DNA from 3 places in the Rhizobium sp. MHM7A genome. Region 2 is predicted to be linked to each of the others. Evidence: riboswitches for the same ligand, from Rfam matches in the RefSeq annotation. Region 2 holds a riboswitch; each other region holds the start of a gene.
The links. A riboswitch is a leader RNA that binds a small molecule or an ion and turns the genes downstream of it on or off. The one in region 2 is predicted to bind thiamine pyrophosphate.
Positions count from the first base shown of each region.

Region 1: linked by a shared signal. The riboswitch ahead of FFR93_RS33280 (ABC transporter permease) and the one ahead of thiM (hydroxyethylthiazole kinase) in region 2 are both predicted to bind thiamine pyrophosphate.
Region 3: linked by a shared signal. The riboswitch ahead of thiC (phosphomethylpyrimidine synthase ThiC) and the one ahead of thiM (hydroxyethylthiazole kinase) in region 2 are both predicted to bind thiamine pyrophosphate.

Region 1 covers NZ_VCHT01000016.1:24,837-27,098, reverse strand. The annotation lists partial or broken gene FFR93_RS33285 (ABC transporter ATP-binding protein) at 1-127, opposite strand, end outside; gene FFR93_RS33280 (ABC transporter permease) at 124-930, opposite strand; TPP riboswitch at 1,091-1,204, opposite strand; gene FFR93_RS33275 (hypothetical protein) at 1,313-1,498, shown strand; gene soxR (redox-sensitive transcriptional activator SoxR) at 1,528-1,998, shown strand; gene FFR93_RS33265 (SDR family oxidoreductase) at 2,123-2,262, shown strand, end outside.
Region 2 covers NZ_VCHT01000011.1:86,782-89,043, reverse strand. The annotation lists gene thiE (thiamine phosphate synthase) at 1-534, opposite strand, end outside; gene thiM (hydroxyethylthiazole kinase) at 531-1,334, opposite strand; TPP riboswitch at 1,379-1,475, opposite strand; gene FFR93_RS28585 (DUF1349 domain-containing protein) at 1,597-2,181, opposite strand.
Region 3 covers NZ_VCHT01000024.1:3,107-5,368, reverse strand. The annotation lists gene thiC (phosphomethylpyrimidine synthase ThiC) at 1-1,081, opposite strand, end outside; TPP riboswitch at 1,175-1,286, opposite strand; gene FFR93_RS37340 (hypothetical protein) at 1,507-2,217, opposite strand.

The sequences.
Region 1 (2,262 bases), on a different contig from region 2:
CGGAACCGGATGGGCCGACGATCGAGACGAACTCGCCGTTTGCGACAGCCAGCGAAATGTCGCCCAAAACCTTCATGCCGTCGAAGGATTTCGAGATGTTGCGCAGTTCAAGCATCTGACCGGTCATCGGCGTCGTTCCTGGGATGGCTGCCAGGGCATGACGAAACGCTGGATCAACAACGTCAGCGCGAAGAGGCAGAGCGTCAACAGAGCGCTGACGATAACGGCGGCAAGCACCAGATCGGGACGGAAATTGTTCTTGGCGTTGAGGATATAGATGCCGAGGCCGCGCGCGGCACCGGCATATTCGGCGAAAATTGCGCCGACGACGGCATAGGTGATCGAGATCCTGAGGCCGGCGAAGAAATAGGGCAGCGAGGAGGGAAGCCGCGCCAGGCGGAAAATGCGCCAGCGGCTCGCTTTCATCGAGTTCAAGAGCTCGGCAATGTCACGGTCGGTCGCCTCATAGCCCTGAAGCAGAGCGACGAGCAGCGGGAAGAAGGTGACGAGCGCCACCAGCAATATTTTCGGCAAGAGGCCGAAACCGAACCACAGAACGACAAGAGGTGCGATCGCCACCAGCGGCAAGGTCTGGCTGGCGATGAAGATCGGCAGCAATGCGCGGCGCATGAAGGGCATGAAGTCCATCAGGATGGAAGAGACGAAGGCGAAGGCGAGTGACAGCGCGAAACCGCCGAGCGTGGCACCGAGCGTCGGCCAAGTGTTTGATATCAGTGCCTCTCGGTTCAGCCAGCCCTGGATAAGGATGCGCGAAGGTGCCGGCAGGATGGAAGGTTTTATGCCGGAAAGATCGACGTAAAGTTCCCATGCCGCGAGAAAGGCAAAGCCTGCGAGCAAGGCGGGCATCGCGCGATAGATGGCGAGGCGGAGCGTCGCAAGACGCGAATCCGATGGTCGTGGCGATGTCATCGGCGTTCGATTTCAGGCTTTCGTCGGGCCGTTCGTGGCAACTTGTCGACGGCATCGGTCTCGATGCGCGGCCGCACCCGCTTGAGGGCGATTGCCATGACGGTAGCGATAATGATGCAGGCGGAACTGCCGGACGTGGGGTAAAGTGACACTTGCGCGCCGGAAAACATTTGGACCTCGCTCCGCTGGCATTACCCAGATCAGCTTAGAAGGGTCCGGAGACTTGCACCTCGCATCTCAGCCCCGGCGACACGGAGCTCCCCTGTTATTGCAGCGAAAACTATCATTCGGGTCTTCCTGCCGCAACCGCAAAATTGCAAAGCAGTCCGTCTGGCCGGATGGGACCGCAGATAAAAAACACCCGGACGGAGGTCCTGTCCGGGTGTTTTCCGAGGTTCCGTACCTGCCGGGAACGGAACCGAGCGCTCACCTCTCAGGCGGCTATTCGGCAGGGGTGATCGGTATGGCGGCAAGCGTCGATGTCGTCATTTCACCTGTATCGATCGACGGTCTCACCGTCGCTCTTTCCTGCGCCGCGGCTTCACGGCCGAGGGAGGAGGGGTTATAAAACCTCAACCAATGTTGAGGTCAATAGGAATGAATACGGTTTCTGCAACGCCGCTCGGAAGGCTTCTGACGGTCGGAGAAGTGGCGCAACGCAGTGGTCTTGCCGTATCGGCGCTGCATTTCTATGAGGCCAAGGGGCTGATCTCGAGTATCCGCACGCGCGGCAACCAGCGGCGCTACGGACGCGATGTGCTTCGCCGGCTCGGCATCATCAAGGTGGCGCAACGTGTCGGCATTCCGCTTTCGGAAATCCAGACGGCATTTGCCTCCCTGCCGCAGGGACGCACGCCGACAGTCGCCGACTGGCAGACGCTGTCGGCGCGCTGGAAGAATGAACTCGATGCGCGAATCAGGCAGCTCAGCCTGCTGCGAGACCGCCTGACCGGCTGCATCGGCTGCGGCTGCCTGTCGATCGAAAGCTGCCCTTTGCGCAATCCCTTCGATCGACTCGGCGAGGAAGGGCCGGGCGCGCGGCTGCTGGAGGCCGAAAACGAAGTATGAGCTTTCAGGGGAGAGCCCTAGCCTCTCGCGGAAAGATGATGCCTGCCTTTCTTTCGGCGGGCGCGCTCATATGTTAAGGGCGAATGGCGCAACAGGCGGCATTGTCCGCGAGGAGGACGGCTTCGTGTTCCATCCGAGACTATTCGAAAATCGCAATGTCGTCGTGACCGGCGCCGGGCGGGGCATCGGCCTCGAAGTGGCGCGGCAGTTTCTGGACTGCGGCGCGAAAGTGATCGTCCATACCGGTCGCAAACCCGAACGGGA
Region 2 (2,262 bases):
GGCTGTGAACACCTCCGCCACATGCTCCGCCTTGAGGCCGCCGATGGCGACCGACGGCACCGGCGAGGCCTTCACCAGCCTTGCAAGACCGTCAAAGCCGATTGGCTGTTTGTGGTCGGCCTTGGTCGGGGTCGCAAAGACCGGTCCGACGCCGGTATAATCAACGAGACCGGGATCGACGGCGCTAGCAAGCGGCGCTGTCTCGACCGAGAGGCCGAGGATCATGTCGGGACCGATCATTGTCCGTGCCGTGCGCGCATCCATGTCCTCCTGGCCGATATGCAGGCCGTCGGCACCTATGGCGACCGCTGCCTCGACATCGTCATTGACGATAAGCAGCGCGCCGGTTCCCGCAAGCGCTTGTTTCAAGGCTCGGCCGGTCTCGATCATTCTGGGCGTGCCCGCATGTTTGTCGCGCAGCTGCACCATCGTCGCGCCGCCGGCAACGGCAAGGCGCGCGGTCTCGATCATGCCGATCGCGGCGCAGAGATCGGAATCGAGAACGAGATAGAGCGAAAGGTCGAAGCGCTTCATGCGACCGATACCCTTGCCCTGGCATCGAGCGTTTCGGCGTCGATCGCAGCCAGCGCATCGAGGAAGCGCCAGGAGAAGGAGCCCGGGCCGGCGGCACCCAGCGCCGCATCTTCGCCGGCAACGGCGAAGGTCGCAAGCGCGGCGACAGTCGCGCCGAAGATATCCTCGGGCGCGGTCGCGGCAAAGGCGCCGACGAGGCAGGTAAGCGAGCAACCGAGCGCGGTGACCTGCGGCATCAGGGCCGACCCACCCTGAATGCGCACGGCCCTTTCACCATCGGTGACGAAATCGACCGCACCGGTGACGGCAACGACGGCTTGCTGCCGCTCCGCCAGCCGCCGTGCCGAATCCTCCGCCTGTTCGACCGGGTCGCGGCTGTCGACGCCCTGGCCGCGGCTCTCTCCGCCAGCAAGCGCGATGATCTCGGACGCGTTGCCGCGGATGATCGTCGGCTCGAGCGCCAGGAGATCGGCGACCGCTGCGCGGCGGAAGGCCGTCGCGTAATGCGCGACCGGATCGAGCACCCAGGGTTTGCCGGCTGCGTTGGCGGCCTTCGCCGCCGTCTGCATGCCGTCGATCCATTGCGTCGAAAGCGTGCCGATGTTGATGGTCAATGCATTCGCGATGCCGGCGAATTCACCGGCTTCTTCAGCGGCATGTACCATGGCGGGCGAGGCACCCGACGCAAGCAGGACATTGGCCGCGACGTTCATGGCGACATAATTGGTGATGCACTGGACGAGCGGCGGCTTTTCGCGCATCGCCTTCAGCATGGCTCCCGACGTGATCTTGCTCTGCATGGTGCCCCTTTCAGGCGGGGCGGCCGCGGGGCGCGCCTCTCACGGCGGGGCCCCGAGCGACTCCCTCCGCCGGCATTATCCGGTTCAGGTTCGAAGGGTTCTTCTCAGCCCGTCTGTCGACGAACGCCCCTGTCTCTCAATCGTGCTCTTTTCGCAGAGAAGGGCGCGGCTGTCACTCAGAAATGACAATTCGGGTATAGTGGCTACCTTTGGGCGTGGATGTTACTGCGGTGCTTCGGAGCGCAATCCTGACGAAATCCCCCTAACTCAAATCATGAAGACCCGTCGTGATCGCGGCCGCGATCGAAAACTCCGCAAACCGCACCGTCAGCCCCCTGCGCTCCGGCGTGCAGGCTGTCGGCCCCACCTCGTAACGGTCTGCAGCCGGGAAGGGCGCTAACCGCAGCAACGCCCAGAAGCGCCCATTGCGTGAAGCCTGGATTCGCATCGCTCCGTTTGCGACGGTGACGCGGATGTGGAAATCCTCCAGTTCCTTGAAGGGCTGCGATACCGACCAGTCGGATCTGCCGTCGGTAACGACGGTGCTGAGGAAGGCTTCGCCGTCGGTGAATTCGACGCCTGTCTTCAACCAGCGGCTCTCGTCGAGGCGCACCATCAGGCCGGCCTGGTCGTAGAGGGTGCGGAACTCGCCCTGGACGCGGATCTGTGCGGTGAAGCTGTCGCCGGTGGGAAAGGCGAGGAAGTGGCCGGTGTCGCGGGTGAAGCCGTAATAGGTCTCGCGCCAGAAATCGGTCTTTTCGTCCGTTGTGATCGTCAGGCCGGTTTCGTCGGCGTGCCAGCTGGCCGGTTCGTTCAGCCATTGTCCCTGGTTGAAGTCGATGCTCATTCGATCCTCCCTTTGTTGAAGTCCTGACGCTGCCGATTCTCCATGTTCGTATCATGCGCGACCTTCGCGCAGGCAGCCAGT
Region 3 (2,262 bases), on a different contig from region 2:
CATAGGCACGGCAGATGTCGCAGATATCCTCGAAATGCTCGTAGAGGAAGCTTTCGCGGTGATGATGGAGACACCACTTCGCCATGATCGAACCGCCGCGCGAGACAATGCCGGTCACGCGGTTGGCGGTGAGCGGGATGTAGTGAAGCCGCACGCCGGCATGGATGGTGAAATAGTCGACGCCCTGTTCGGCCTGTTCGATCAACGTGTCGCGATACACCTCCCAGGTCAGGTTCTCGGCAATGCCCTCGACCTTCTCCAGCGCCTGATAGAGCGGCACGGTACCGATCGGCACCGGCGAATTGCGGATGATCCATTCGCGGATGTTGTGGATGTTGCGGCCGGTGGAGAGATCCATGACGGTATCGGCGCCCCAGCGGGCCGCCCAGACCATCTTCTCAACCTCCTCCGCCATCGATGAGGTGACGGCGGAGTTGCCGATATTGGCGTTGATCTTCACCAGAAAATTGCGGCCGATGATCATCGGTTCGGCTTCCGGATGGTTGATGTTGGCGGGGATGATCGCCCGACCCGCCGCCACTTCCTGCCGGACGAATTCCGCCGTCACATGGTCGGGAATATGGGCGCCGAAGCTCTCGCCGCTGCGGACCATGGCTTCGGCCCTCGCTTTGCGGCCGAGATTTTCGCGGATGGCGATGAACTCCATTTCCGGCGTGATGATACCGGCGCGCGCATAGGCGAACTGGGTGACGGCCTTGCCGTCCTTTGCGCGCAGCGGCTGGCGTAGCGCGGGGAATTCAGGCGTCAGCCTTTCGCCGCTGGCAAAGCCGTTGTCTTCGGGACGGACATGGCGGCCCTTATAGGCCTCGACGTCGCCGCGGGCGAGAACCCAGTCACGTCGCAGTGACGGCAGCCCCTGTTCGATACGGATCTCGGCGCCCTCGATCGTATAGGGTCCGGACGAGTCGTAGACGACAACGGGCGGCTCGCCCGATGTCGGATGCAGGCTGATTTCGCGCATCGGCACGCAAATGTCGGGATGGATGTCCCCCCGAATGTAGATCTTCCTGGATGCCGGCAAGGGGCCGGTGGTGACGGTTGGGGCGGCGGCGATACTCATGGTTTGAGGCTCCAAGTTTTCGATTGGAGACCCAGTCCTCAGCCGGAATGATGGAAAGACGCCGGCACGGATTCCACGCGTGAATTCGAAACCTCTCGAGCGCTTGCACCGTCCCTACGCCAGTATGAACTGGATCAGGTTCAACGGGTCACTGCGCGCGATAGCAGTATCTCAGCCCCTTGCCGGGACCCCCCTGGTGAATGCCAAAAAGGGTAGAGGCTTGCCGAGGGGACTGTCAAGCGACAATCTGCGACGGCTTGGGGTCAGGTTACACTCAGGCTATCGTACTTGGTCGCCGCGATCAAACGAATCGACAAGTCAGTCGCCCGACCGGCACGCTTCCGCAAGGCAGGCGCTTTTGTCGCATGCAGTGGCTGTCGATTTTTATCCCGCGCAGTTCAGCAAGTATGCTGAGTACCGAAGCGCTATTGAGAAAGCAGGCGCGGAACTGGAAAGTCTAGTATTTTGTCCGTGTAGCTTTCGACCAAGGCGCTAAACGGCGTGCCGTCTCGAAGTTTCAGTACGGCACGATGTTCGAGCAGGAACGGCGGCAGGCTGAGGGAACTTGTTTCATGCGCTGTTAAGCCCTCCATGTCCCAGCCTTCGGATAGAGGGGACCAGAGCAACTTGGCAGACAGGTTTGTGCGAGTGAAATTAAGAGCCTGAACGGCTCTGCCAAACGCGATATCACTGGTCTTCAAAGCCTGATTCATCTCTGCAGTTAATTTTGCGGGTACATACCAATTGTCGGCTTCCGACAAGACGCGGTCGCCGCAGACCAGGCGGACGCGGCGATAAGCGATCAGCTCACCGGGTCCGACGGTCAGAAGTTCACGGATGTGCTCATCGGCCGGCTTGTCTTGCCCGCCCACACGCTGAGCTACAATCTTAGAACCTTCCGGTGCGAGCTTGTGCGCGGCGCACCAGCGATCAAGGGTCAACGTAGCACTGGCGTTACTCAGGAGATTGGCATTCAAGGTCTGAAGGACCGCAAGCGCTTCCACTCGAGATGTCGGCGAGTTCAGCCACTGAGACCCTATAGACGGTTCTTGCGCAATTGCGATCTGGGTGCCCAGGACGATGGCAGTCGCTGCAAGTGCGGCGATGCGAATGCGTTTCGAAGAACAAAATGACACGGAGAACGAATCCTTTCTGCAGTAAATTTGATGGGCGAACCCTGC